DNA from 3 places in the Rahnella sp. CG8 genome. Region 1 is predicted to be linked to each of the others. Evidence: riboswitches for the same ligand, from Rfam matches in the RefSeq annotation. Region 1 holds a riboswitch; each other region holds the start of a gene.
The links. Region 1 has a riboswitch for thiamine pyrophosphate ahead of thiC (phosphomethylpyrimidine synthase ThiC). Riboswitches for the same ligand answer to the same signal wherever they lie in the genome.

Region 1 (3,074 bases):
GCCGGGTGATAAAGCTCACCGCCGCGCGAACGGAATTCGGCAGACATCTGCGCCATACCGGATTCAACGAGTTCTATTGGCTGGGCTTTGGCTTCAAGCGCAGCGGCGTAATCGCGAACTTCCTGAGTGATTTTCATCGAGCAGAATTTCGGGCCACACATCGAGCAGAAGTGTGCAACTTTGCCGGATTCCTGCGGCAGCGTTTCATCGTGGTAGGCGCGTGCCGTTGCCGGATCGAGAGCCAGATTAAACTGATCTTCCCAGCGGAATTCGAAACGCGCTTTTGACATGGCGTTATCGCGGATTTGGGCACCGGGATGGCCTTTAGCTAAATCGGCAGCATGTGCTGCGATTTTGTAGGTAATCAAACCCTGCTTAACGTCTTCTTTGTTCGGCAGGCCCAGATGCTCTTTCGGCGTGACATAACAGAGCATGGCGCAGCCAAACCAGCCAATCATCGCGGCGCCAATACCGGACGTAAAGTGATCGTAACCCGGCGCGATATCGGTAGTCAGCGGACCAAGGGTATAGAACGGGGCTTCGTGACAATGCTCGAGTTCTTCGGTCATGTTGCGGCGGATCATCTGCATCGGCACATGTCCCGGACCTTCGATCATCACCTGAACATCGTATTCCCAGGCAATTTTGGTCAGTTCGCCCAGCGTGCGTAATTCGGCGAATTGCGCTTCGTCATTGGCATCCTGAATCGAACCCGGACGCAGGCCGTCGCCCAATGAAAGCGAGACATCATAGGCGGCGCAGATTTCACAGATCTCGCGGAAATGCTCAAACAGGAAGCTTTCGCGATGATGTGACAGACACCATTTCGCCATGATCGAACCGCCGCGCGACACGATCCCGGTCAGGCGTTTGGCGGTCATCGGCACATAACGCAGCAACACACCGGCGTGAATGGTGAAGTAATCGACGCCTTGCTCGGCCTGTTCAAGCAATGTATCGCGGAATATTTCCCAGTTCAGATCTTCGGCCACACCGTTCACTTTTTCCAGGGCCTGATAAATCGGCACGGTGCCGATCGGTACCGGACTGTTACGCAGGATCCATTCACGGGTTTCATGTATATAACGTCCGGTGGAGAGATCCATTACGGTGTCCGCGCCCCAGCGTGTCGACCACACCAGTTTCTCCACTTCTTCTTCGATGGAAGATGTCACCGCCGAGTTGCCGATATTAGCGTTCACTTTCACCAGGAAATTACGCCCGATGATCATCGGCTCTGATTCAGGGTGGTTAATGTTGGCGGGAATAATCGCGCGCCCGGCTGCCACTTCCTGTCGCACAAACTCTGCAGTGATACTGGCGGGCAGATGCGCGCCAAAGCTTTCGCCGGGATGTTGCTGGCGCAGAACCTCGCCGCGGATCCGTTCACGCCCCATATTTTCGCGAATGGCGATAAATTCCATCTCAGGTGTGATGATGCCTTTGCGGGCGTAATGCAGTTGCGTGACATTTTTACCCGCAATGGCTTTGCGAGGGCGCGGCAGGTGTTCGAAGCGGAGGTGGTCCAGCCCGTCATCCGCCAGCCGCTGCTGAGTAAAACCGGAACTGACCTGTGAAAGTTCCTGCGTGTCCGCACGCTCGTTTATCCAGCGGGCGCGTAATTTTCCCAGACCGGTATGCACGTCGATAACTGCCGCCGGATCACCGTAAGGTCCGGCGGTGTCGTAAACAGGAATTGCTTCGTTTTCTTCGAACTGCGGATTGTCTTTGCCGCCGCCGACCAGCGTCGGGCTGAGCTGGATTTCACGCATCGGCACGCGGATATCTTCGCGGTCAGCTTCAAGATAAATACGCCGGGAGTTGGGGAAAGCTTCGCCCTGCAAGCTGTCGATAAACGATTGTGCCTGCGCGCGTTGTTCACGGCGATTTGACGGTTTCTTTTCAGAAATAACGGGTTTTTGGGTACTCGACATAGCAAATTCCTCGCAAAAAAACGTGATGGAAAATTGCTTGTCAGGAGGTTTACGGCAGGAGTAAAAATGGGCGGTGCAGCACGGGCGGCCTTATGCAGGCAGATGCCTGATTGCGCTGAACGCATAACATTACTCTTGTTCCCTTCGCGGGTACTAACCCGATCAGGTTCCGCGGATCCCGAATTAACGGTCTCAGCCTGGCGTAATTCTCAACAGAAAATTATGCGCTAGGCACTCCGACAAGAAGCCTCAATATAGGAGGCGTTTTTTTAAACTACAAGTAAAACCATAACCCTGAGCAGGGTTTTATTGTGGCAACGTGTTAAGCCGGTCTGGCGAGATCAGGTTCATTTTCCGAAGGTGGCACACTCTCCGGGGCTGGCTCAAAAGCCATGATAATTAATTGATCTTCCAGTTGAAAACGGGCATCTAATGCCTCACCGATATCCGATAATGCATAGTGAAACGCGAAAGCATTATCATCGTCAATATCAGTTTCTGTGTAACTGTCATGGAAAGCCATGATAGCTTCAGTATTCAGCTCCAGAGCAGGGTAGATTTTTGCCGCCTGTACTTTTTTCGGGCTGCCTGCGCCATCGACTTCTTCAATGATGCGTGGATAGAGATGAAAATGCCCGGCAGAAAGATAGTCGACCAGATGATGGCAAAAACTGTCCAGCGCCTTTTCATTCAAAGGTGTATGTTTTTCTTTATTGGGTTTCAGACCGACGAAAGTGCAGTACGAAACCAGCAGTTCTTTGCGTGCGTGCAGCCATTGATCCACTAACTCATTACTGCCACCAACGCGTTGGGTCAGTCTTTCCAGACGATTTAGCATGGTTGACTCCGTGAGCGACAAAAAAAGTAACCAAAAGTTACTAATATGTAAATATCTTACTCAGATTGTCAGTCCCGACGAGGTTATGCAACAACAATTATGGAATTACAGATTACTGAGCAACACAACGGTTGGTGGATCATCAGCCAGGAAGGCAAGCTATGGCTGCCTGAGGGTGAACTGCCGTTTGGCAGCGCCGCACAATTTTCTCTGACCGGTAAAACAGCGCGGCAGATCGGCGAATGGCAGGGCGAACCTGTCTGGCTGGTTCGTCAGACGATGCCAAACCATATGATTTCTGC
Region 2 (3,074 bases), on a different contig from region 1:
ACCACCAGCGGTGGAAATGATGCACAGGCCCGATACCGTGGCCGACTTCCAGTGAGTCGGCCTGCATCAGCGCCTGCTGTAAATAGGCTTTGGCTTCGCGTACCGTATCGGCCCAGTTGTGATGACGCGGACGTAACGCGGCCAGCGCGGCAGACAGCGTGCAACCGGTGCCATGAGTATGTCGGGTATTCACACGCGGCGCAGTAAACCGCTCGCGGGAACCGGTCACAAACAACCAGTCAGGGCTTTCCTCATCACTCAGATGTCCCCCTTTCATCAGCACGGCACCACATCCCATCGCCAGTAAGGCTTCTCCCTGCTTACGCATTTCGGTTTCATTCGCCGCCACCGCACAGTCCAGTAACGCCGCCGCTTCGGGCAGATTTGGCGTAATAATGGAAGCCTGCGGGATCAGCAAACGACGCACGGCATCCACGGCCTCCGGCAGCAGTAACGGATCGCCACTTTTCGCCAGCATCACGGTATCCAGCACCACAAACGGCGGCTGATAATGTCTGAGTCGCTCCGCAACCGCCTCCACAATCTGACTGTTCGCCAGCATGCCGATTTTCGCACTGTCGATCCGCACATCGCTCAGTACGGAATCGAGCTGCGCTGAAACGAAACCGGGCTCAATGTTATAGACCGACTGCACACCACGGGTGTTCTGCGCCACCAGCGCGGTGATCACACTGGTGCCGTACGCACCCAGCGCCGAGAAGGTTTTCAAATCCGCCTGGATCCCCGCCCCGCCACTCGGATCTGTGCCTGCAATCGTCAGTGCATTAATACGTTTCATTGTATTTCCTCGCCATTCAGCCATTCCTCGCCCATTAAATACAGATTATCGAGGTATTCAGGCGTGAAACTGCCCGGCCCCTTCACGACCGCACAGGCGCGCTCGCCGGCACAGGACATCACCCGGCAGGCGGCGGCCACGTTATCCAGGCGATCACCCGGCAAAGCCACAAAGGCCGCCACCACCGCAGATAATGCGCATCCGGTACCCACCACGCGGGTCATCATCGGATGTCCGCCAGCCACCGCCCAACTGCGCATCCCGTCGGTGACGTAATCGGTTTCACCCGTCACGGCCACTACCGCACCGGTCTCCCGCGCCAGTTGCTGTGCGGCAGGTAAGGCAGAAAGGGAATCATCACCGCTGTCCACGCCGCGCCCGGACGCACTGAGGCCGCTGAGAGCCAGGATTTCCGAGGCATTACCGCGGATTGCGGCAGGTTTAAGTGTGATGATTTCACGACAGAATTCTGTACGCCAGCTCAGGCCGCCGACAGCAACCGGATCCAGCACCCAGGGCTTTCCGGCCTGAGTGGCTGCGTGAATAGCCGCCCGCATCGCATCGGCATGGGGATGTGTCAGCGTGCCGACGTTCACCAATAAGGCATCGGCAATGGCGCCAAATTGCGCCGCTTCGGCGGGATCAACCACCATCGCCGGAGATGCACCCAGCGCAAGCAGGACATTGGCGGTAAAAGATTGCACCACGTCGTTGGTCAGGCAGTGAACCAGCGGCGCTGAAAGGCGGAGTCGTTTCAGAGAAGTGGCGGCTAAGGCGCCGGGCAAGAAGGTAGGTCGGGTATTCATAAATCTCCCCACCGGCACTCAGGAAGGCGGTATCAGGAGAGATACCTGACTTCCCTACGCTGGCATAATCCAGATCAGGTAATACGGGTAAAATCTCAGCCCTGCTTTGCAGCGGGCACCCCGAGTCAAGGGAACATTATTGGCGGCGGAGGTCAGAAGATCAATCAGGAAATGCGTTAAAAAAACCGATCAGCCAACGTAATTGAACTCACTCCGCTTCACTGGCAGTATCAGGAAACAGACATGAACAACACACGTTGATGAAAAATTTCCTCAGGAGTTTTACTTGTCCTCATCACTTATTGTCCGTCCTTATGAAGAAGCAGACCGCCCGTTTTTACGCACGTTGTATCTGGCCTCACGCAAGCATACCTGGACATGGCTGGAAGACGATTTTCAGCTGGAAGATTTTGACCGCGCAGTGATCGGCGAGACGATTCTGGTGGCAGAACGTGACGGACATTTACTGGGATTCGCCTCAATTTTCACTCAGGAAAATTTCCTGCATAACCTGTTTGTTGATCCGCAATATCAGGGAACCGGCGCAGGTTCAGCATTGCTTCAGGCTGCGGAAGAAACGTTTACCCGTCAGGGGTCGTTGAAATGTTTAGTAAAGAGTAAAAAATCAGTCGCTTTTTATCTGTCAAAAGGCTGGAACATCATCTCTACGGGGGACAGTCCAAAAGGTGAATACTATTTGTTTCATTCATCAAAAAAATAATTAAGGAAGAAATGATTACCTCACAGAACCGTATTTTCGCGATCCTGATGAATATCAATTTTTCTTTGTCGTTAAGAGGTTAAATTCCGCAGCGGTGCTATACATACTTGGTCTTCCTTAAAATATTTCGAGGGTACGAATGAAAACAATAAAACTGATGCAGATCGCCGCAGTGACTGGCGCACTGTTCCTGGCCGGTTGTACCAGCCACATTACCAAGACGGAAAAATACTCAGGTTTTTTAGGCGATTATTCCGGCCTTAAGGAAGTGAAAACGGCTGGGGGAAATCCGGTTCTGCGCTGGATCGATCCTTCGTTTAAGAAAGAAAATTATTCTTACATCAAATACGAACCGATTAAATTCTACCCGGAACCGCAGCCTACGGCGCAGATCGACAAAGCCACCTTGCAGGGGGTGCTGGATTACGCCAACAGCCGCATGAAACCTGCACTGGCAGAGCGCCTGCCACTGACAGATCACGCAGGGCCGCGCACATTGATTTTCAAAGGCGCGATCACCGGTGTGAACACGTCGGCAGAAGGTTTGCAGTTCTATGAAGTCGTCCCGGTCGCGCTGGTTATTGCCGGTACTCAAACCGCGACAGGCCACCGCACGCGTGATACTGAAGTGTATTTCGAAGGTGAGCTGATCGACGCCAGTACTGGCAAACCGGTGATCAAAGTCGTGCGTAAAGGATTCGGTAAACAAGTTTCCAATGATAAGCAGAAAGTTACCGCTAACGATTTA
Region 3 (3,074 bases), on a different contig from region 1:
TGCACTGGCGGTTTTATCTGCGCCCCGCCATTCATTTTCATCATGGTCGCGAACTCGAGATGGCAGATATTATCGCCACGTTTATTCGCCTGAAATCGCATCCGCTGTTCAGCAACCTGAAATCAGTCACGACGCCCACGGCAAATGTCATAGATATCCACCTGAATGAACCCGACCGCTGGCTGCCGTGGTTATTTGGCAATATCCACGCGATGATCCTGCCGCAGGAATGGCAGTCACTGCCTGATTTTGCCCGCCATCCGGTCGGCACCGGCCCTTACGCCGTGGTGCGTAATCTGAAAACACAGCTGCGCATCCGCGCCTTTGACGATTATTTTGGCTTCCGGGCACTGATCGACGAGGTGAATATCTGGGTATTACCGGAACTGAGTGAAGAGCTGGTGCATTCCGGCGTACAGCTTCAGGCCGATGAATCAGGCAAAAGCGAGCTGGAAAGTCGCCTTGAAGAAGGCTGCTATTTCCTGTTATTTGACCAGCGTTCGCCGGTCGGACAATCAGAAGAAACACGCCAGTGGTTGTGCGATTTACTCAATCCCATCGCCTTACTGAATAATGCCGAACCGATTTACCAGCGCTACTGGTCTCCTGCGTATGGCCTGCTGCCACGCTGGCATCACAAAGCGCCCCGGCCACGTCCGCCCAAACCGCAAAACCTGACGCAGGTAACGCTGACATTTTACGGCGAGCATTCCGAACATCAGGCGATCTGCAACGCCCTGCGCCCGTTGCTGGCGGAAGAAGGTATCGAACTGATTATTCAGATAGTGGATTACGCAGTCTGGCACCGCGGCGATGCCAAAAGTGATCTGTGGCTCGGCAGTGCCAACTTCACCCTGCCGCTGGAGTTTTCACTGTTCGCGCATTTCTACGAATTGCCGCTGGCAAAGCATTGCTTTAGCGAAGAGATGAACGACGATGCCGCCCTGTGGCACGCCGGGAATTTATCGATGGCGAAATGGAGCCAGAAACAGACGGTCAGCCATCAGATCCATCCCCTGTTCCATCACTGGCTGGTGCTACAGGGGCAACGCAGTATGCGCGGTGTGCGTATGAACACCCTCGGCTGGTTCGACTTTAAATCCGCCTGGTTTGCCCCACCGGACAGTTAATCGGACTATCGCATCGCGCCGTTAATCTCTAGAATGACATCCGTTCTCAACGGGGTGCCCGACTTGTTAAAGCTGCGATGTAAACGCCATGAGCAAGTTTGGCTGAGATTTGAAACCCGTCGAACCTGATCCGGTTAATCCCGGCGGAGGGATTTGAGACTGCGCGATGCTTACTCAAAATCCTTTGCCCTTTCATTTTTTTGGAGCGCAAAGTTGAAAAAATTACTGTCCTGCCTGCTGTTACTTTCTGCACCTGCATTTGCGGCAAAACCTGTTTTGACGGTTTATACCTACGATTCTTTCTCTGCTGACTGGGGCCCCGGTCCCGCCATTAAAAAAGCCTTTGAAGCCCAATGCGGCTGCGAACTGAAATACGTGGCGCTGGAAGATGGCGTGTCTTTGCTCAACCGTCTGCGGATGGAAGGTAAAAACAGCAAAGCCGACATCGTGCTGGGGCTGGATAACAACCTGTTGCAGGCCGCTGAACAAACCGGTTTATTCGCCAAAGCACCGAAAACCAACGCCAGACTGACGGTGCCGGGCGGCTGGAATGACAGCACTTTCGTGCCTTACGATTACGGTTATTTCGCCTTCGTCTACGACAAAAATAAACTGAAGAATCCGCCAAAAAGCCTCGATGAGCTGATCAACAGCGACCAGAAATGGAAAGTGATTTATGAGGATCCACGCACCAGTACACCGGGTCTGGGCCTGATGCTGTGGATGCAAAAAGTCTACGGCGATAAAGCGCCGCAAGCGTGGGAAAAACTGGCGAAGAAAACTGTCACCGTCACTAAAGGCTGGAGCGAGGCTTACGGTTTATTCCTCAAAGGTGAAAGCGACCTGGTGCTGAGCTACACCACCTCTCCGGCATACCATATTGTCGAAGAGAAGAAAGATAACTACGCCGCAGCCGATTTTACCGAAGGGCATTACATGCAGGTCGAAGTGGCGGGCCAGCTGGCAAACAGCAAGCAACCGAAACTTGCTGAACAGTTCATGAAGTTCGTCACCACGGAAGATTTCCAGAAAGTGATCCCGACCGGCAACTGGATGTATCCGGTGGTGAATACCCCGCTGCCTGACGCTTTTAAACAACTGACGATTCCGGCCAAATCTCTGCAATACAGCGCACAGGATGTCGCTACTCATCGTTCACAATGGATCCAGGCATGGCAGAACGCCGTCAGCCATTGATCCCTCGCTGGCTGTTGCCGGGCGTCATCGCGTCACTGGCTATGTTGCTGGTGGCAGTACTGGCCTTAGGCTCTCTGTGGCGTCATGCGCCACAGATAAGCGGCGCATCGCTCTGGCACGATCCTTATCTCTGGCATGTGATCTGCTTTACTTTCTGGCAGGCGCTGCTTTCAGCGCTTTGCTCGGTGCTGCCCGCAATTTTGCTGGCACGCACCTTGTTCCGCCGCCGTTTCCCCGGCCGTCAGCTGTTATTACGTTTATGTGCGATGACGCTGGTCTTGCCGGTTTTGGTGGCGGTGTTTGGCATTCTCAGTGTCTACGGAAGACAGGGCTGGCTGGCGCAAATTTGCGGCTGGCTGGGCATGGATTACCGTTTCTCGCCGTATGGTTTACAGGGCATTTTGCTGGCGCACGTCTTTTTCAATCTGCCGCTGGCAGCGCGGCTCTTAGTGCAGGCACTGGAAAATATCGCCGTTGAGCAGCGCCAGCTCGCCGCACAACTCGGCATGAATATCTGGCAGCAATTCCGCTTTGTGGAATGGCCTGCCATTCGCCGGCAGATATTCCCCGCCGCCGCCTTAATCTTTATGCTGTGTTTCGCCAGCTTCGCCACGGTGCTTTCACTGGGTGGCGGTCCGCAGGCGACGACCATTGAACTCGCCATTTATCAGGCGCTAAGTTACGACTACGATTTAAGCCGCGCCGCCACGCTGGCCCTGATCCAGCTGTTTTGTTGCCTGGCGCTGG

Region 2: another riboswitch for thiamine pyrophosphate. It lies ahead of thiM (hydroxyethylthiazole kinase); the one in region 1 lies ahead of thiC (phosphomethylpyrimidine synthase ThiC).
Region 3: another riboswitch for thiamine pyrophosphate. It lies ahead of thiB (thiamine ABC transporter substrate binding subunit); the one in region 1 lies ahead of thiC (phosphomethylpyrimidine synthase ThiC).

The regions. Positions count from the first base shown of each region.
Region 1 covers NZ_JABAED010000043.1:7,762-10,835, reverse strand. The annotation lists gene thiC (phosphomethylpyrimidine synthase ThiC) at 1-1,934, opposite strand, end outside; TPP riboswitch at 2,057-2,183, opposite strand; gene HGO41_RS24245 (Rsd/AlgQ family anti-sigma factor) at 2,257-2,772, opposite strand; gene nudC (NAD(+) diphosphatase) at 2,872-3,074, shown strand, end outside.
Region 2 covers NZ_JABAED010000001.1:170,359-173,432, reverse strand. The annotation lists gene thiD (bifunctional hydroxymethylpyrimidine kinase/phosphomethylpyrimidine kinase) at 1-799, opposite strand, end outside; gene thiM (hydroxyethylthiazole kinase) at 796-1,605, opposite strand; TPP riboswitch at 1,640-1,738, opposite strand; gene HGO41_RS00845 (GNAT family N-acetyltransferase) at 1,892-2,326, shown strand; gene HGO41_RS00840 (DUF3313 domain-containing protein) at 2,466-3,074, shown strand, end outside.
Region 3 covers NZ_JABAED010000009.1:167,973-171,046, forward strand. The annotation lists gene sgrR (HTH-type transcriptional regulator SgrR) at 1-1,130, shown strand, start outside; TPP riboswitch at 1,171-1,300, shown strand; gene thiB (thiamine ABC transporter substrate binding subunit) at 1,344-2,327, shown strand; gene thiP (thiamine/thiamine pyrophosphate ABC transporter permease ThiP) at 2,303-3,074, shown strand, end outside.